DNA from 4 places in the Shewanella sp. Scap07 genome. Region 1 is predicted to be linked to each of the others. Evidence: predicted binding sites of a transcription regulator. Region 1 holds the regulator's gene; each other region holds the start of a gene.
The links. The regulator sigma-54, encoded in region 1, starts transcription at its own class of promoters, with help from an activator protein. The targets are predictions, from matches to a motif close to GTTGGCACGNNNNTNGNNT.

Region 1 (4,214 bases):
AACGACTTCATCATCACGGGTGAAGGCTTGTTTGGCGATCTGAACAAGCAAACCGTAAAACTGACGAGTCAGGTAAAAGGTACTTATGAAACTAAATAAACTTATTGCTGCTGCTTGTTTGTCAGTCCTTAGCTTGCAGATTGGTGCGGTTGAAAACGATTTGCTGCAAGAAGTCAAAATTGCCGCTGCGAGCCAAGAAGCAGATATTAAAAATAATCAAATAATCTTCAATGGCCCAGTTGAGGTTACCCAAGGCTCAATCAAGATTAATGCAGATGAGCTACGCGCGTTTACCAAAGATGAAAGTAATGGCAAAATTTTGGTTGCTACCGGTACCCCGGCAACGTATTCACAAATAATGGAAGATGGTCGTCCAGCAAAAGCCAGCGCCAGTGAAATTCGCTATGAACTTGCCACCCGCACCTTAACCCTAATTGGCAATGCCACACTTGAGCAAGATGGTAGCCAAGTGACCGGTAACCAAATACGTTACAACATTGAACAACAACAGTTAATTGCAGAGAGTACCGGCAATGACCGTGTCATTACGATTATCCAACCCGAAAACTACCAAGAGCTTGATGAACCTGAAAGCAAACCTCAGGAGCAACAATGACCGATAAAACGCTCAAAGCGGTCAATTTAGCCAAAAGCTACAAAAGCCGCGCTGTGGTTCAAGATGTGAGTTTAACCGTTAAAACTGGGCAGATCGTCGGCTTACTGGGCCCAAATGGTGCGGGTAAAACGACCACTTTCTACATGGTTGTTGGCTTAGTTCAGAGTGATAAAGGTCGTATCTTTATTGATGAAGACGATTTAACTTTAGATCCTATGCACCTGCGTGCGCGCAAAGGTATTGGTTACCTGCCACAAGAAGCCAGTATTTTCCGCAAGTTATCGGTTAGAGATAACATCATGGCCGTGCTGCAAACCCGTAAAGAGCTCAATACCGCACAGCGAGAAGAACAGTTAGAACATTTATTGGAAGAGTTCCACATTACTCACATTCGCGATAGCCAAGGTATGGCACTATCGGGCGGTGAAAGACGTCGAGTTGAGATTGCTCGGGCACTTGCGGCAAACCCGAAGTTTATCTTATTAGATGAACCGTTTGCGGGAGTCGATCCTATCTCGGTTATCGACATCAAAAAGATCATTGAGCAACTGAAAAACCGCGGCCTTGGTGTGTTAATTACTGACCACAATGTACGCGAAACACTCGATGTTTGTGAGCGAGCCTATATTGTGAGTCATGGCAATCTTATCGCTGAAGGCACACCCGCTGAAATCTTGGACAATCAACAAGTCCGTGCGGTGTACTTAGGTGAACAATTCAAGCTATAGTTAAACCATAGTGAGGGTGATGACTGTTGACAGTGTCATCACCTGATTAAATTTTGGGGATTAGAGAAACCCCATAAAAAACAAGCAAGCTTTCTCATTTTATAATTACAAAGAAGGGAATAGCAGTAAGATGAAAGCGTCACTCCAGCTCAAAATGGGTCAACAGCTCACCATGACTCCTCAGCTGCAACAGGCCATCCGCCTCCTGCAGCTGTCGTCATTGGAATTGCAGCAAGAGATCCAACAAGCATTAGAGTCCAACCCGCTATTAGAATTGGACGAAGAGCAAACCGACGCCAGCGATAGCAGCCAAGATGATAAAAATAGCGACACTGACGACTACAGCGCAACCACTGACAGCGCCAGCAATCAAGATAGCTCATCAGTAGAAACATCCGAGGCCCTCACCCAAGAATCAATGCCAGATGAACTGCCCGTTGATACCACGTGGGATGAGGTATATACCGCAGCCCCCAATGCCAGTTCTGGCGCAATGCGTGATGATGATATGCCCTTCCAAGGTGAAACCAGCGAAGGCTTGTATGAACATTTAGAGTGGCAAAAAAACCTCACGCCTTTTTCAGACAATGACAATGCCATCGCCACGGCTATTATTGACGCCATTGACGAGCGCGGCTATTTAACTCAAACCTGCGAAGATATTCTCGATGCCATGGGCGATCCGGAAATAGAACTCGATGAAGTTGAAGCGGTACTTAAACGCATTCAACACTTCGACCCTATTGGCGTGGCCGCCCGAGATTTAAGCGAGTGCTTGTCAATTCAGTTGGCACAGTTTAGCGAGAGTACCCCGCATATTGGCAATGCCAAGCTACTCATCAAAGAGCATTTAGATTTAATTGCTGGGCGAGACTTCCGCTTGCTGATGCGTAAAACTAAGCTCAAAGAAGATGATTTACGTGAAGCCATTGCATTGATCCAATCACTGAACCCTAGACCCGGGTTAACCGTTGCGCCTAACCGTGATGAGTATGTGATTCCGGATGTTACGGTCACTAAACAAAAAGGCCGCTGGGTGGTTGAACTCAACCCTGATTACATGCCAAAAATCAATGTCAATCAGCACTACGCATCTATGGCTCGTAGCACTAAAAACCAAGCCGATAGTCAATTTATTCGAGGTCACCTCCAAGAAGCGAAATGGTTCTTAAAAAGCCTTGAGAGTCGCAATGATACCTTGCTAAAGGTGGCTAACTGCATCGTTGATTTCCAACAAGGATTCTTCGAGTTTGGTGAAGAGGCCATGAAGCCAATGGTCCTCAACGATATTGCTGAAGCGGTAGAAATGCATGAATCGACCATATCACGAGTTACCACACAGAAGTATATGCACACCCCACGTGGCATTTTTGAACTAAAATACTTCTTTTCGAGTCATGTTGGCACAGATGATGGCGGCGAGTGCTCTTCGACAGCTATTCGCGCATTCATCAAGAAATTAGTGGCAGCAGAGAACCAGAAGAAACCACTAAGCGATAGCAAGATGGCACAGCTATTGGCTGAACAAGGAATAAAAGTGGCTAGACGGACCATTGCCAAGTATCGTGAGGCAATGCTTATACCACCGTCAAACCAACGTAAGAGTTTATGATCCGTTAATTGAACACTGGAGGACCTATATGCAAATTAATTTGACTGGACACCATGTAGAGATCACTGATTCATTGAGAACTTATGTTCAAGAAAAGTTCTCAAAGCTTGAACGCCATTTCGATCAGATCAATAATGTGCACGTTGTGTTGAATGTAGAAAAAATGCAACAGAAAGCTGAAGCCAAAGTTCACCTTTCCGGCGGTGAAGTGTTTGCCACTTCCCATAATGCAGATATGTATGCCGCCATTGACTCCCTGATAGATAAGCTCGATCGTCAGGTAATTAAACATAAAGAGAAGCTGACAAAACATTAACGATGGAACTAAGTACCATCCTGCGGCCGGAGTGCACGACCTGTGCCACACCGGGCAGTAAGAAAAAGGTACTGGAATTAATCAGCGATTTAGCTGCTGTCCAGTACCCTACCCTTTCCTCACAAGAGATTTTTGAAAGCCTATTGGCTAGAGAGAAGATGGGTAGCACAGGTATAGGTAACGGTATCGCCATTCCTCACGGTCGTCTGAGTAATATCGAATATCCTGTCGCAGTATTGGTCAAGTGTGCTGAGCCGATTGCGTTTGACTCAATCGACAATCAGCCAGTTGATATCTTATTTGCTTTACTGGTGCCCAGTGATCAGTGTGAACAACATTTAAGTACTTTATCCTGCATGGCTGAAAAACTTAATGATAAATTCATACTCAAACAGCTCAGAAAGTCCCATGATGAAGCAGAACTTTATCAGGTGATAACTCAATGAAACTCGTGATGGTATCCGGACGTTCCGGCTCAGGTAAATCAGTAGTACTTAGGGTACTTGAAGACTTAGGTTACTATTGTGTCGACAATTTACCTTTGCCACTGATGGACTCGCTGCTGGAGCAGCTGAAAGGCCGCAATGAACTGGTTGCCATCAGTGTTGATGTACGTAATATGCCAGAGCAAGATATCGAGCTGGAAAAGCAGCTTGCTAATTTGCCAGCAGACACCGAACTACTGAGCTTCTTTCTCGATGCCAGTGATGAAGTGTTGCTAAAACGCTACAGCGAAACTCGTCGCCTACACCCACTCTCCCATTCACAAGCATCACTAAAAGAAGCTATTGAGCTCGAAGGTAAATTACTCAGCCCTGTAGCCGACTTGGTCGATCATTATATCGATACCTCTAATCGCAATATTTATGATCTAAGTGATAGGGTGAGAGAGATCCTGCTTGGCACTGTCGACAAAGAGTTAGTTATCAACTTTGAATCATT
Region 2 (4,214 bases), 760 kb from region 1:
CCGCACGAGCGTCGATGGTGGTATGCCGATAGGCGCTAAAGGGATCATTTTCGTTCAACATAGTGATCGGTATCCTTAGTAAAACAGCCCGCTTGCGGAGTTCATCTTCATGATGTTGGCCTCCATTGCGGTAAACTGGGTGAGATAAATTTGGTAGCGTTGCTGCATGTGATAATCGTGACGATCCATATTGTCTTCGACACGTGAGACCTGAGAATCTAAGTTGTCTTGCTTAAGATCTAAGTAGCCATTGCTCTTGGTAAACGGGTCGATGACATCACCAATACGGTCTACATAACCGCCGTCGTCGACAAACATGGCTTTAACCGCATTAGGATCGCTTTTGAGGGCATCGGTGAGCTTATCTTCATCGACGGTAAGTTTGCCATCGCGACTCATTTCGATGCCGACGTCAGATAAACGCATACCATTGGGTGATGGCTCAAATATCATTTGTCGCATGCTATTTTGCAGCATACGTATACTGGCATCGCCCTTTAGAACCCCAAGCTGGTCTTCACCAATACTGGTGTTACTGTCTTCATCATCATCTTCGTCGTCTTTGTCTTTATCAATGTCATCAGCCACTTCGCTACCCATAGAGCGGGTTAGCTTGTTGATTTGATCCATCAATTCATTAAAAGCATCAACAAAGTCTGTGACAGCGGTTTCACTGGCTTCAAAGTCAGTACCTATGGTGATAGTGGTGCTTTGGCCGCTTTCGTGGGTCTTGTTTAGGTCGATATTGACTCCATCAATCACGTTTTCTAGGTAGTTGCTGCTACTTTGAATATCAACGCCATTGAGGTTGATGAGTGCGTCTTGGGCCGCTCGGCGTTCGGTCATGCCGATATCATTGCCATCATGCTGAATAGTGATTTGACTATTAGCGCCACTCTCTTTAGAGGTCAGCATAAACTCAACGTTTCCGCCGGTGCGCATCAGCGAAGCTTGCACGCCTGGGTTGTCAGGATGGTCGTTAATGTAGTCGCGTAGTTGAGTGATGGTCATTGAACCGTCAGCATTAATTGCCCCCATATCAAGGGTGAGCGTTTCGCCGCCGACTTCTATACTAAGGTTGCCAGATGTAGGTAGGCCGGTTGCATCTTCACTGGCAAAAGATTTAGACAATTGGTGTGCTTGTGCCAGTTGCTGGATATAGAGGTCATACTGGCCTTCTGGCGCATCAGGGCTAACAGTTACCGATGCATTGTCATCACTTACTGAGACTGTCTTTTCATCAAATCCATCGCCATCAATGCGTTCAAGCTTGCTGGTCATGCTGTTGAGGCTTTTCTCTAAGATCTCATAAGCGCTGAGCTGGGCTTCGTAGCGATTCATCTGTGTTTTATATAGCTGATCTTTGCCCATACGCTCGGCCATGATGAGCTGTTCGGCAAACTGGGCGGCGCTAATACCTGAAATCATTTTATCTCCTCCATACTTGGGGCTATCGCAAACTCTGTGCCAATTGCTAAGTGTCTGTTTATTAATGACTAACGGTAAAGCCCTGGCCGGATAATTTCCGCTATTTACTTGCAACGGGAATGTAATTTTCCGCTTTAACTTACTGAGCAGAATGCGTTTGTAGTTACTCTAGGTAAGGCGACTTGATTGGTTGACTGCTTAAGCGTGTGGGTGAGTAAATATTGAAAAAGCGACGATAGACATAAAAAAAGGGAGCATTAAATGCTCCCTCAAATTGGTTTGGGTAAACCACTCGCAATTGGGGCTTACAGTAGGCCCATAACCAAACCAGTATTTTGGTTGGCTGAAGAAAGAATGCTGGTACCGGCTTGAACTAGCAGCTGGTTCTTAGTCATGTTAGCTGTTTCAACAGCAAAATCAGCATCCATAATACGACCTTCAGCTGTTTTGGTGTTTTCAGTCACGTTGGCAAGGTTTGAAGCTGTGTGGCCTAAACGGTTGATGTTGGCACCAAGATCAGAACGTGCAGCACCGACGTTATCAATGAAAGTATCAATTGCAGTGATTGCCGCTGTTGCGCCGCCCGCTGCAGAAATATCGTCTGTCACACCCGCTAGACCGGCTGAGGCTACTTGAACATCAAGTGTTTCATTGATGCCTGCACCGATTTGGAAAGTTACGCCTGTATCCAGTGAAGCGAATAGGTTATTACCGGCATAAGTCGTCTCACCCACAATACGGTCAACTTCTTCAGTTAGCTGAGTGAATTCAGCTTGAAGTGCATCTAGATCTTGTTGTGAGTTCACGCCGTTAGCTGCTTGCGTAGCAAGTTCTTTTTGACGATTAGCGATAGTGTTTAGCTCATCAAGTGCACCATCAGCTGTTTGCAGCATTGATGTTGCATCTGAAATGTTGCGGTTAGCGGTTTCCATGCCAACAACGTTTGCGCTAAGGCGTGAAGCAATTTGCAGGCCTGCCGCATCGTCAGCAGCACTATTGATACGAAGGCCAGTAGATAGACGCTCCATAGAGGTAGTAAGTAAGCTGTTGTTTTTGCCTACTGCGTTTTGAGCAACTAAAGAGGCGTAATTAGTATGAACTGATAACATGGCTGTTTCTCCAAGTGTGATTATGGCTATTTAACGTCAACTCATAGGAGAAACAGACTCTCGATAAGTCAACGTTAAATAATCTGTTGTCTCTCATAATTGATAAAACGACACTGGAAAACGAAACTGAATTGTAAAGATGAAAAATATTAAAATAATTATTAAATAACTGATTTTTAAGTTAATAGTTGTTGGTTTTTATTCGGTGGTTAAGGCGTGAGAAGGCGGTTGTTAGCTTTTTAATAGTGCACTGACGTGAGAGCGAGACACATTGGCTTGGGCCATCATAGAGGTTACTTGTAGCGAAAACGGCGTTGATTGCATTAGACCATGGAGCTGTTCTAGGGTTTGTTCGACGTTTACATTATGGCTTTGGCTGCGGTTAATCTTATGCAATTGTTGCTGCATTTTCTGTTTGGCTTCACGAATTTCGCCCAGTTGCTGATCGACTTTAAACAGCGATTTACTGATCTTGGCAATCGCTTGTTTTAGCTCTTCATTGCTGCCAAGTTGCCATTCGCGAGGATCTTGCCAGCTCAGCTGTTCCTGTAACTTTATGGTACGAGGTTCTCCGGCAGGCAAGCGTTGCCCTTGGCCGGTCATCAATAATCCCTGTTGCAGTTGCTGCCAGTGTTCGCTATCGCTAGCAAAGCGTGTACCTGCAGCGGTCGCCATCACTTCTATTCCCAATGGCGCTAACCCTTTGGCCAGTCGGTTTTGCAAACTGCGACTGTCGCTATTACCCGGTAACAAAATAGTGGTTGATTCACCGTTAGCTTGTACTTGAATCTGCTCATCACGTGATTTGCTGCTGGTTAAATCAATCGAGCGCATGACAAACTGATGCTTAGCCGCAGGGCGTTGCGATGAAACCAAATTAAGCTGATGATCTAACAAAGGTTTGTCAAAATAGCTGATTTCAAGTTGAGTCAATTGCTGCTGAATATGTTGTGCTTGTTGATTGGCTTGGCTTGCGCGAGCTGGGTCATTGCTTAAACTGGCTTTGGCCTGTTTGTGTAGCTGCTTGAGCAAGGTTTCGACTTGTTTCAGCCCTTGCTCGGCGACCTGTGCGGCTGAGACTTTATGTTGTCCCTGAGTGACACTCGCCCAGCGCTGGTAACTTTCCAGCCGGTGCATAGGTATTGCGGTTTTTTCAGCGGTGGGGTGAGTGTCTGTGGCGGCGGTTCGCGCTGTCGACGACGCAGCCACTGTTTGGCTACGCTGAGCAATACTGTGAGTATCTACAACACTGTTTACCGTCGACATAAATTCGCTTCCAATTATAACTGATTAAACAACGTCAGCTGGCTGACTTGTACAAAGGTTTGTTGGGTCACTTTTAATGTGGTGAGCTTGAGATTAAATTCCGCCGTTGCTTGGGCATAATCTAATCCTTCTGTATCGCCAATGACCTCTTCATTGAACAGCACCATCTCTTCATGGGATTCTTGAATCAACTGCAGGCTATTTTGCTTACCACCGATGTCGGTGATAGCGCCACCCACACTGGCTAAGGTGTCATCCAATGTGGTTAGCATGCCATTAGCGACAGATTCAAATGCTGGGTCGCCCGGTGCGAGATTTGGATCGTTTAACGCATCAATAAATGCCTGTGTTTGGTTAAGTATGTCGGTACTGCCATTGCTAAAGATGAAGGCTTCGGCTGTGACGTTGGCT
Region 3 (4,214 bases), 2.5 Mb from region 1:
TTCCGTTGTAATACCGCCTTCCAGACAGCAAACCTTCCATCCTGGATTGTTTGGCTTTCCTTAGCAGTTCCCACGTTTCAATCCTAAAACGTGTCATCCTTGATAATATCCCTTTAATCACTAACTTCCTGTCAGTGATACGAACATCCTGTTCGACTTCCTTGAATATCGTCCGTCCTTGAACAGTTATAAGTATATGGCGTTCAGCAACGAATATCTCACCCCACAATTAAATAACATAAAAAAAACACCGAGCGTACAGACAGGTAACCACGCAAGCTATTGTTTTTTATCACTTCTAACTGGTAGGCATGACATTAACACACTTAAAATCTCTCAATTGTCCTACAGCCTTGTAAGAGATCTCTCACACGGGTTATGGCATGTTGAGATATACACTATCGAGGTATATTGCATACCATCAATCTTATACTGATTTTCGCTAGCAAACTGACAATAATCACAACGATAAATGTAAGCGCTTACCTCAAAACTCTTTATTCCATGGGGGCTAGCGGCCACTTCTATCGTAATCATTAATGCAATGGATAACAGAGCAAAGCAATACCAATGGCATGGCGTGTTACTAGGATGACGACTAAATATAACCCTTGTTACTCTGATTAATCATTGTGATGACTTAGCGTTCTAAAACACAAAAAATTAACAAACTAATCATGTTAGCTTTAAACCAAACTATTGATTAAAAGTATCTTATTAAGTGAACCGTTGAAAACACAGACAACACAATCGCCTAAAAATCGCGCAACGAGCAAATAACTTACATTCCGACCATTGAAGTGAGCAAAATTTAAATAGCATAGCTAGACCACATTCAACCGACTTAACCTTGGTTGAATAGGCGTTTAATCTTATTGATATACATAACCCAATCACCCAATAGGCTATACCCAGGATAGGTAAAGGTGGCTGGACGGTTTTTCTCAAAAACAAAGTGGCCTACCCAAGCACATCCGTATCCTGCAACCGGCATCAGTAAAAGCAGCCAAAAATTACCGCTGCTAATAAAGCCGATAAGTAACAATAACACTAAGCTTGACCCCAGATAATGTAGTGCGCGGCAACGTTTATCTTGGTGCTGACTTAGGTAAAATGGATAAAACTGCTTAAAGCTTTGATAGCGTTTAGTCATTGCTATGACCTCGATAGAAGAGCAAATCCCCCTCTACATTACCAATGGTCAGTCGCTCTAACTGGGCAAAGTCATGGCGACTAAAGAGCTTTGCGTGATTGTCATTGGCCGCAAACACCCCAATTCCAGCCAATTCGGGCTGCTCTTCACTCCAGCTGATCACCGCTTGCACTAAGCGATTGCCGTAGCCCTTACCTTGCTCAATGGGGTTAATAGCAATGAACTGCAGCACACCACTGTGGGCACTAGGCAGGTGCTCCAAAATAGAGCGCTCCTTATTCATTAATGCTTGGGTGGTTTGCCAACCGGCGCTGACTAACATTTTCAAACGCCAGTTCCATAGCCTAGCCTCACCTAATGGCAGTTGTTCAGTGGCTATGCACGCCACACCAATTAGGCGCTCACCATCAAATAAGCCTATTAACACTTGTTCTTGCTGCCACAAACTATTGAGCTCTTCTCGAATAGCACCACGGAGTTTCTTCTCATATTGCACCTGATCGCCCGAGTGCATAACATCGACAAAAAGCGGATCATCATGATAGGCATTATAAAGAATAGAAGCGGCCACTCTTAAGTCTTCAGCAGTAAGGTAAACCGCTCTTAACGCTTCAGTTTTATCAATTGGGGCAGTGGTAGTCATCGCAGTGATTCCGTGATCTAGATCAATACTGATAACCTAACAAGAATAAAAAAAAGTGCAAATAATAATCAAGGCGCTATCTTTAGGGAATCAAAATAGTGACTACGAGCTGGTAATATGGATACAAACACCCCAGATTTAGCGTTGCTTTTTAAACAGTTAGGTTTAGAGTCAGACCAAGAGTCCATTGATAACTTTCTGGTCACCCATTCATTGGCAGACACAGTTAGTTTAGCTGAGGCACCTTTTTGGAATAGTGCGCAACAGGCATTTATACGCGAGGCAATAGCAGAAGATGCCCAATGGTCTGAAGTGATTGACCAATTGGACACCTTATTGAGAAGACGTTAGCTTACGATAATAGTGCTAGATGCTGGCATAAGCACGGTCACCCCAGCCAACGACACCGTTTTCAGAAATGACAATCGGCGTACACTCATCTTTAGTGGTTTTACCATCACCATTAGTGCGTTGAGTGCGATAGAACAACACATGCACTTCCTTGTCTTTATCAAGGTACGCTTCATTAAAGTCCGCATCGCCCATCAACGACAACACTTCTTGTTTGCTCATCCCTAAGGTTAAGCGGGTTAAATTTGTGCGGTTTTGTTGTTGTTTATGCTGCCAAGAATCATAGCTACTCCATTCGCTTTCACCGTCACCGACATTCAACACACAACCTGACATACCCACACTTACAGCGCCCAATAAGACCAAACCCAATAATTTTGTTTTCACTTTGACATCCTGTTTATCTATTATACTTAACTAGCGATAAAGCAAGGCTTATGCCAAAACCATAACCAACTGTTTTATAACAACATGTTAATTTTTGAACACCACAGTGTTTGTGATATTTACTAAGTTTTAAGGAATTCGACACATGACTTCAGCCATTGACCAAGTATTGGCAGCCGCACAGTCAATCAGTCAAAGCGGACGAACGCCAACCCTTGCCTTGATAAAAACCAAGCTGGGGACGAGTGTCGCCATGCCTACGCTTATCCAAGGGCTACAGCAGTACAAATCCATGTCTGCTGCTGATCAACAGGCTATTGCACCGTTGAGCGCCGCTCCGGCTGTCGTAGCCGAGCCTAAAGTGGACGATATCGACAGCCTTTTACAAGCCTACAAGCAACTTAATGATAAATATCTCGCGCTAGCCGAGCGTGTCAGTGAGCTTGAGTCTCAAGCTAAGCAACAAGGTTAATTACCATGCACGTCATCGAACTGCGATTTGAATGTTTTGACAACACCACGATTACCGCCGCAGAGCAGGCGATTAATGGCTTACTCGAAGCCTACCGCGCCAACGGCCAAGTGCTTGGGCGCGAATTTGCTGTGGCTTTTAACGAAGGGGAATTTCGGGTCCGCCTACTTACACCAGAGAAAAGTAGTTTGGCTAAACGGCACAACAGTCCATGGGTCAACGTTGCCTTACAAGATTTAACTGCGGCAAAAATATTAGCCCCGCGGGAAAAATATATTGGCCAAGATATTAACTCTGAAGTCAGTAGCACCGACACGCCAAGTTGGCAGGTTTTGTATACCAGTTATGTACATATGTGTTCGCCAGTCCGCAATGGCGATACCCTGCAGCCCATTCCTCTATACCAATTGCCTGCCACCTTTAATGGCGATCATAAGCGCATCATCAAATGGCAAACTGAATGGCAAGCGTGCGACGAACTGCAGATGGCAGCGGCCACCAAAGCGGAATTTGCAGCCCTGGAAGAGTTAACCTCTGAAAAAAGCGATCTGTTTCGCCGCGGCTGGGATCTGCGCGGCAGAATAGAATACCTCACCGGCATTCCAACCTATTACTATCTCTATCGTGTTGGTGGTGAGAGCTTAGCAACGGAGCAACAGCGAGCCTGCCCACGCTGCGGCTCAAAAGACTGGTTGCAGCCGCAACCTTTACTCGATTTGTTTCACTTTCGCTGCGACAACTGCCGCATTGTCTCTAACATTTCCTGGGATCACCTATAATTCATCACCCAGTGTGGCTGACTGTTATTCAAGTACGGGCTATCAGCACCTGTATAACAGTCTTTTGCTCTGAATCTAAGCCGGCTTAACGACTGCCGCGTAAATTACGCCACATGATTTTAAGTCGGTGCCAGATACCAGGATGATCGGTTTGCGGCATAGACTCTTCCACTATTTCAACCGGTGGCGCCACCCGAGGTGTCAGCTGCATTAAGAAATCACTGACGCTGTCAGCCAGTCGTTTAGCGGGTTCTTCCCCAGGAATTTCAACCCACACACTGCCATCACGGTTATCGACTACCAACATCTCATCACCTTGGCCCAATACACCAAAAAACCAAGTGGGCGGCTGCTTTAACTTCAGCTTCATCATCAAATGACCAATTAGGTTTTGCTGCAAATATTCAAAATCTACCTGGTTCCAAGCCT
Region 4 (4,214 bases), 960 kb from region 1:
CACATCTTCAGCTAAAGCTTTAGAAATGCAGGCCGATAGACAGGTATGTTGATCTCATTTATACAAGTTGGAACTCACAATGGCTATTGATATAAAGCATGTAAATACAGGAACTAACAACCGAATTACGACACCAACAGGCGGTAAAAGTGGCGCAACTTCTGCACCTCAAACTGCCAGTAATGGTGGCGCAGCAACTAAAAGCGATTCGGTGTCGATCACCTCGCAAGCGCAGCAGTTGCAAAATGTGCAATCTAAATTAAACGATATTCCAGAAGTGGACAGTAAAAAAGTAGAAGAGATTAAAGCTGCCATCGCAGAAGGCCGCTATAAGATTGATGCTGAAAAACTGGCCAGTAATATTGAACAGTTCGAGAACGAACTCAATGAATTAAGCTAGGATACTATGAGCCCGATTAACGACTTAATTGATAAACAATTAGCATTATTGGCAAACTTAAAAGCAGTGACCGAGCAAGAAAAACAAGCTCTCATCAACCAAAGTGCAGATGAACTGTTGGACTTAGCAGGTAAAAAGTCAGACTTGCTCAATGAGATCAAAGCCAATGATATGTCGTTATCGGCCCACCCTGACGTCGCCCAGCTCAAAAGCAATCCCGAGCTAGCGAGTAAAGTCGCTACCGCTCAAACTTGTTTAAATGAGTGTCAACAACTTAATAGTGAGAATGCGACGTTAATTGACCACTGTATGGCCAGCGTTAGCCGCTTTACTCAAGCACTACATGCCTCAAGAAACTCATCAAGCTTAACCTACGATGGAAAAGGGCAAACATCGACTATTGCCACATTGGGCAATGACTTAAAAGCCTAATCTTGTACAACAGCCACGAAAAAAGCCATCATTGATGGCTTTTTTCGTGTTTGATCCATTCTCACCAGTTTTCAGGCAGTCTATGCCGGTTTATCAACGTCTTTTAATGAACCTAGGTCTTTCAATAAAACTAAAAGTAAGTCACTTCTTTCACTTTTTGAGGGCGGTTATGCTGCTGATACAAGGCCCAAACTTGCTCAAAATCTAATTCAAGCTCAGTAACGTAGTGTTCACCTGCCGGGTAGCTTTTCACCACTCGTGCACCGCGAATCACCCCAGAAACAGAGGCCTGGATATCATCGCTCGTTAGCATCCAATCGTTAACTTGACTAGAAGCAGATAGTTGCTGACCATACACTTGCTCAGCCAATTCTCTATATGCCGCTATCTTGGACGCTTGCATCGCCATCAGTACTTTCTGGGACTGCTCTGTCGCAGGCTGAGTAGCCAAAGGAGCATAGCCTATGGCAGTAATCTTAGGAAAGCTGGTCGGCGCTTCGGTTTCCCACTGAATGTAGCGATCATTTTGAGCACACCCACCTATCAACAAGGCGCCCAACAATAACAGTATTCTCATTGCTGCTCTCCTATCAGGCTGACTTTGCCTTGACCCATTTCGCTATGACGATACAACATGCCGCCTTCTGAATAGACTTTCTCTGAGGGTTTAGCAACGCTCGTTAATGCTTCAAGCTCATAACTGGCTTGCGAGGCTGACACCACACGATTATTGGTTACATTCACAATGCGGCTGTTGACGATCACTCCTTGGGTAGTTTTCGTCATTGTCGACACCAATACATGCTCAACCGGCAAGTCAGTTGGTAATTGCTGCCAATCGCGGGTCAGCAAAAAATCCCCTTCAGGGGTCACCCGAATGTTCTGTGCCACATTAATATCTACCAAATTAAACTGGTGTGAATGCATTGCCGCAATTAGGCCTTGTTGTAACTGCAGACCTAGCTCATTGGAACCTTGTAAGCTCTCTAACATCACTGGTGTTGCCACTAGTAAAGGTTGCGTTGGCAATAGTGCATCATTTTGCTTAACCAGCTCATTGCTAATCTGCAACGCTAAATGATTGACCGCCGAGGTTGACGGCAAATGGTTGCCGTCAGCGAGTTGCCCCTGCATGTCATCACTTGTACTGGCACACCCACCCAGCACAAGAAAAACTGATAATACCGCTGCTAATCGCATGTTAATACCTTGAAAATTCGATTAAACAAATATAAATGCTAAACAGTTGCGTCCGTTTTTTATCGGATATTTAGCCCAAAAACTGACAGTTAGTAGGAAAGTGAGCAAAATTTACGCCAATTGATTCAGAATGACTCACTTGCTTTTGTATTATCGGCTTAGAAACGAAGAACTTTAACCTCAAGACATTATCTAAGTATAAATTTTAAAAGCGATAAGCTCGAAAGCAGGCACGATAATTGCTAATTATTTTATGCAAACAATAAACATTGCCAAATTCGCCATAAAAGTGGCACTGGCAAGATTTAACGTTAATACAGATTATGGCTAACTGGACAACCAAATGAATCGATTAATATGGGGCGTGTTGTTGATACTAAGTGGCAGTTTAATGCCCACATTCGCTGCATGGGTTGATGCACAAGGCGAAGCAAAGATCATCAACAACAATGTGACTCAAGCACGAGAAGAGGCCATTCATCAAGCCCTCAGCTATGTGAGCTTACGATCTGGCGGTAGCTTTTCTAGCAGTCAACGAATTGAAAACGGTCGGCTAGTAAAAGATCAATTCTCGATGGATCAATCGATTAATATTACTCAAGTGGAACTCGTTAGCGAGCGTGTTGTTGGTGACCGCTTAATGGTTAACATACGCGCAGACGTCAACAATGGAGCAAGCAGCCAGTGCACTAACGAGTCACTGAAAGCGTCTATATTGGTCCCGCAAGCGCAACTGCACCATCGTGAGCAGCTACGTTACGGCAATATCGGCCACTTTGAGCGTCACCTATCAGAAAGACTCGGCCAAGTTATTGAGCGTCATGGTAAAGCCAGTTTCCCCCATGTTCATGCCAGTGAACGCCTAGATATCGAACAGGCTTTAATCGACATAAGAGGCTATCGCTTGCCCACTTGGTTAAGCGAAATTACCGACAGCCAATACTTATTGTTGCCAGAGATCATCGACATCTCTACCGCCCCACCGGAAACAAGTTTGTTTGGCATGATAAGTGATGACCCTCAGCGCCAGTTCCAACTCAAGCTGTCGCTATACCATGGTATCAGTGGTGAGATGATCTGGAGTGAGTTATACAATTCGCCGGCGCCGTGGGAGTTTAAAAAACAGCTTACAGTGCCGTCTAATAGTAATATTTTTTGGTCATCAAGTTATGGCAAAAATATTGAAAACATCTTAGTCCAAGCTAGTGAAGATATCGATAAAATTCTAAATTGCCGCCCACTTCTCGGTCAAATAGTCGCCAAACAGCATGATCGTATTATCATCAATTTGGGCCGCCGCCATGGCATCAAAGTTGGCGATGAGTTTCAGTTGGTATTACAACAAAACATGCCTGACAGACTTGATAAAATGCGTGCGATAGCTGGCCAAAGCCGCGCATCGATTAGCATTGACCAAGTTACTGAAGAAAGTGCTACTGCATTACTTCAAGGGCAAAATGCTTCTTTGAATATTCAAATTAACGACCTGGCAATCAAGCAATAGCACAACAGGTCGTATAGGAATTAAGCAACTCTATTTAAAGCGCTTTAACCAGCTCTTTTCATCTAGAGTAAAACCAGTATAATCACTGGCGTCTCCCTATAGCTCAACAGGATAGAGCAGTCGCCTCCTAAGCGATCGATCGGGGTTCGAGTCCCTGTGGGGAGACCAGTTTTAATCGCTTAGTTCGCAGGCTACCACCTCTATCCGGTTTTGCTGCTGCCATATTTACAGGTCGTAGTATTGCTTGTACCAAGATACAAACTGTTTAACGCCTTCCGCTATTGACGTCTTTGGTCGGTATCCAGTCGCTTTTGTAAGTGCTTCGGTTGATGCCCAAGTTGCGGTCACATCTCCTGGCTGCTGCTCCATAAAGTTCTTCGCCGCTTCAATACCAAACTCTTTTTCTAGACAGGCAATAAAGTCCATTAGCTTTACCGGCGAACCATTGCCAATATTATAAATCGCATAGGGAGCGGAACTAACGTTAGGCTGACCAGTTTCACTTTTTTCGCCAGTAGGTGCTAACACCAGCACTTTCATAATACCTTCAACAATATCATCAATATAAGTAAAGTCCCTCGACATCTCACCGAAGTTATAGACATCAATAGTTTTACCAGTTGAAATCGCTTTGGCAAATTTAAACGGTGCCATATCAGGCCTTCCCCAAGGACCATA

Region 2: fliD (flagellar filament capping protein FliD) is a predicted target of sigma-54. The motif match lies at 1,454-1,472, and genes of this name have one in related genera.
Region 3: FLM48_RS06940 (DUF3192 domain-containing protein) is a predicted target of sigma-54. The motif match lies at 2,574-2,592, and genes of this name have one in related genera.
Region 4: FLM48_RS14420 (flagellar assembly protein FlgT) is a predicted target of sigma-54. The motif match lies at 2,259-2,277, and genes of this name have one in related genera.

The regions. Positions count from the first base shown of each region.
Region 1 is NZ_CP041329.1:4,250,587-4,254,800, forward strand. Features, by position in the region: gene lptC (LPS export ABC transporter periplasmic protein LptC) at 1-99, shown strand, start outside; gene lptA (lipopolysaccharide transport periplasmic protein LptA) at 86-616, shown strand; gene lptB (LPS export ABC transporter ATP-binding protein) at 613-1,344, shown strand; gene FLM48_RS18725 (RNA polymerase factor sigma-54) at 1,475-2,956, shown strand; gene hpf (ribosome hibernation promoting factor) at 2,985-3,272, shown strand; gene ptsN (PTS IIA-like nitrogen regulatory protein PtsN) at 3,275-3,718, shown strand; gene rapZ (RNase adapter RapZ) at 3,715-4,214, shown strand, end outside.
Region 2 is NZ_CP041329.1:5,011,843-5,016,056, reverse strand. Features, by position in the region: gene fliS (flagellar export chaperone FliS) at 1-61, opposite strand, end outside; gene fliD (flagellar filament capping protein FliD) at 76-1,428, opposite strand; gene FLM48_RS22155 (flagellin) at 1,734-2,537, opposite strand; gene FLM48_RS22150 (hypothetical protein) at 2,769-3,803, opposite strand; gene flgL (flagellar hook-associated protein FlgL) at 3,818-4,214, opposite strand, start outside.
Region 3 is NZ_CP041329.1:1,576,261-1,580,474, reverse strand. Features, by position in the region: gene FLM48_RS06955 (DUF962 domain-containing protein) at 845-1,153, opposite strand; gene FLM48_RS06950 (GNAT family N-acetyltransferase) at 1,146-1,796, opposite strand; gene FLM48_RS06945 (DUF2789 domain-containing protein) at 1,914-2,147, shown strand; gene FLM48_RS06940 (DUF3192 domain-containing protein) at 2,163-2,483, opposite strand; gene FLM48_RS06935 (DNA-binding protein) at 2,680-3,006, shown strand; gene FLM48_RS06930 (Zn-ribbon-containing protein) at 3,012-3,785, shown strand; gene syd (SecY-interacting protein) at 3,871-4,214, opposite strand, start outside.
Region 4 is NZ_CP041329.1:3,290,047-3,294,260, forward strand. Features, by position in the region: gene flgM (flagellar biosynthesis anti-sigma factor FlgM) at 80-400, shown strand; gene FLM48_RS14405 (flagella synthesis protein FlgN) at 407-832, shown strand; gene FLM48_RS14410 (LPP20 family lipoprotein) at 963-1,409, opposite strand; gene FLM48_RS14415 (FlgO family outer membrane protein) at 1,406-2,032, opposite strand; gene FLM48_RS14420 (flagellar assembly protein FlgT) at 2,376-3,536, shown strand; tRNA gene FLM48_RS14425 (tRNA-Arg) at 3,629-3,704, shown strand; gene FLM48_RS14430 (NAD-dependent epimerase) at 3,762-4,214, opposite strand, start outside.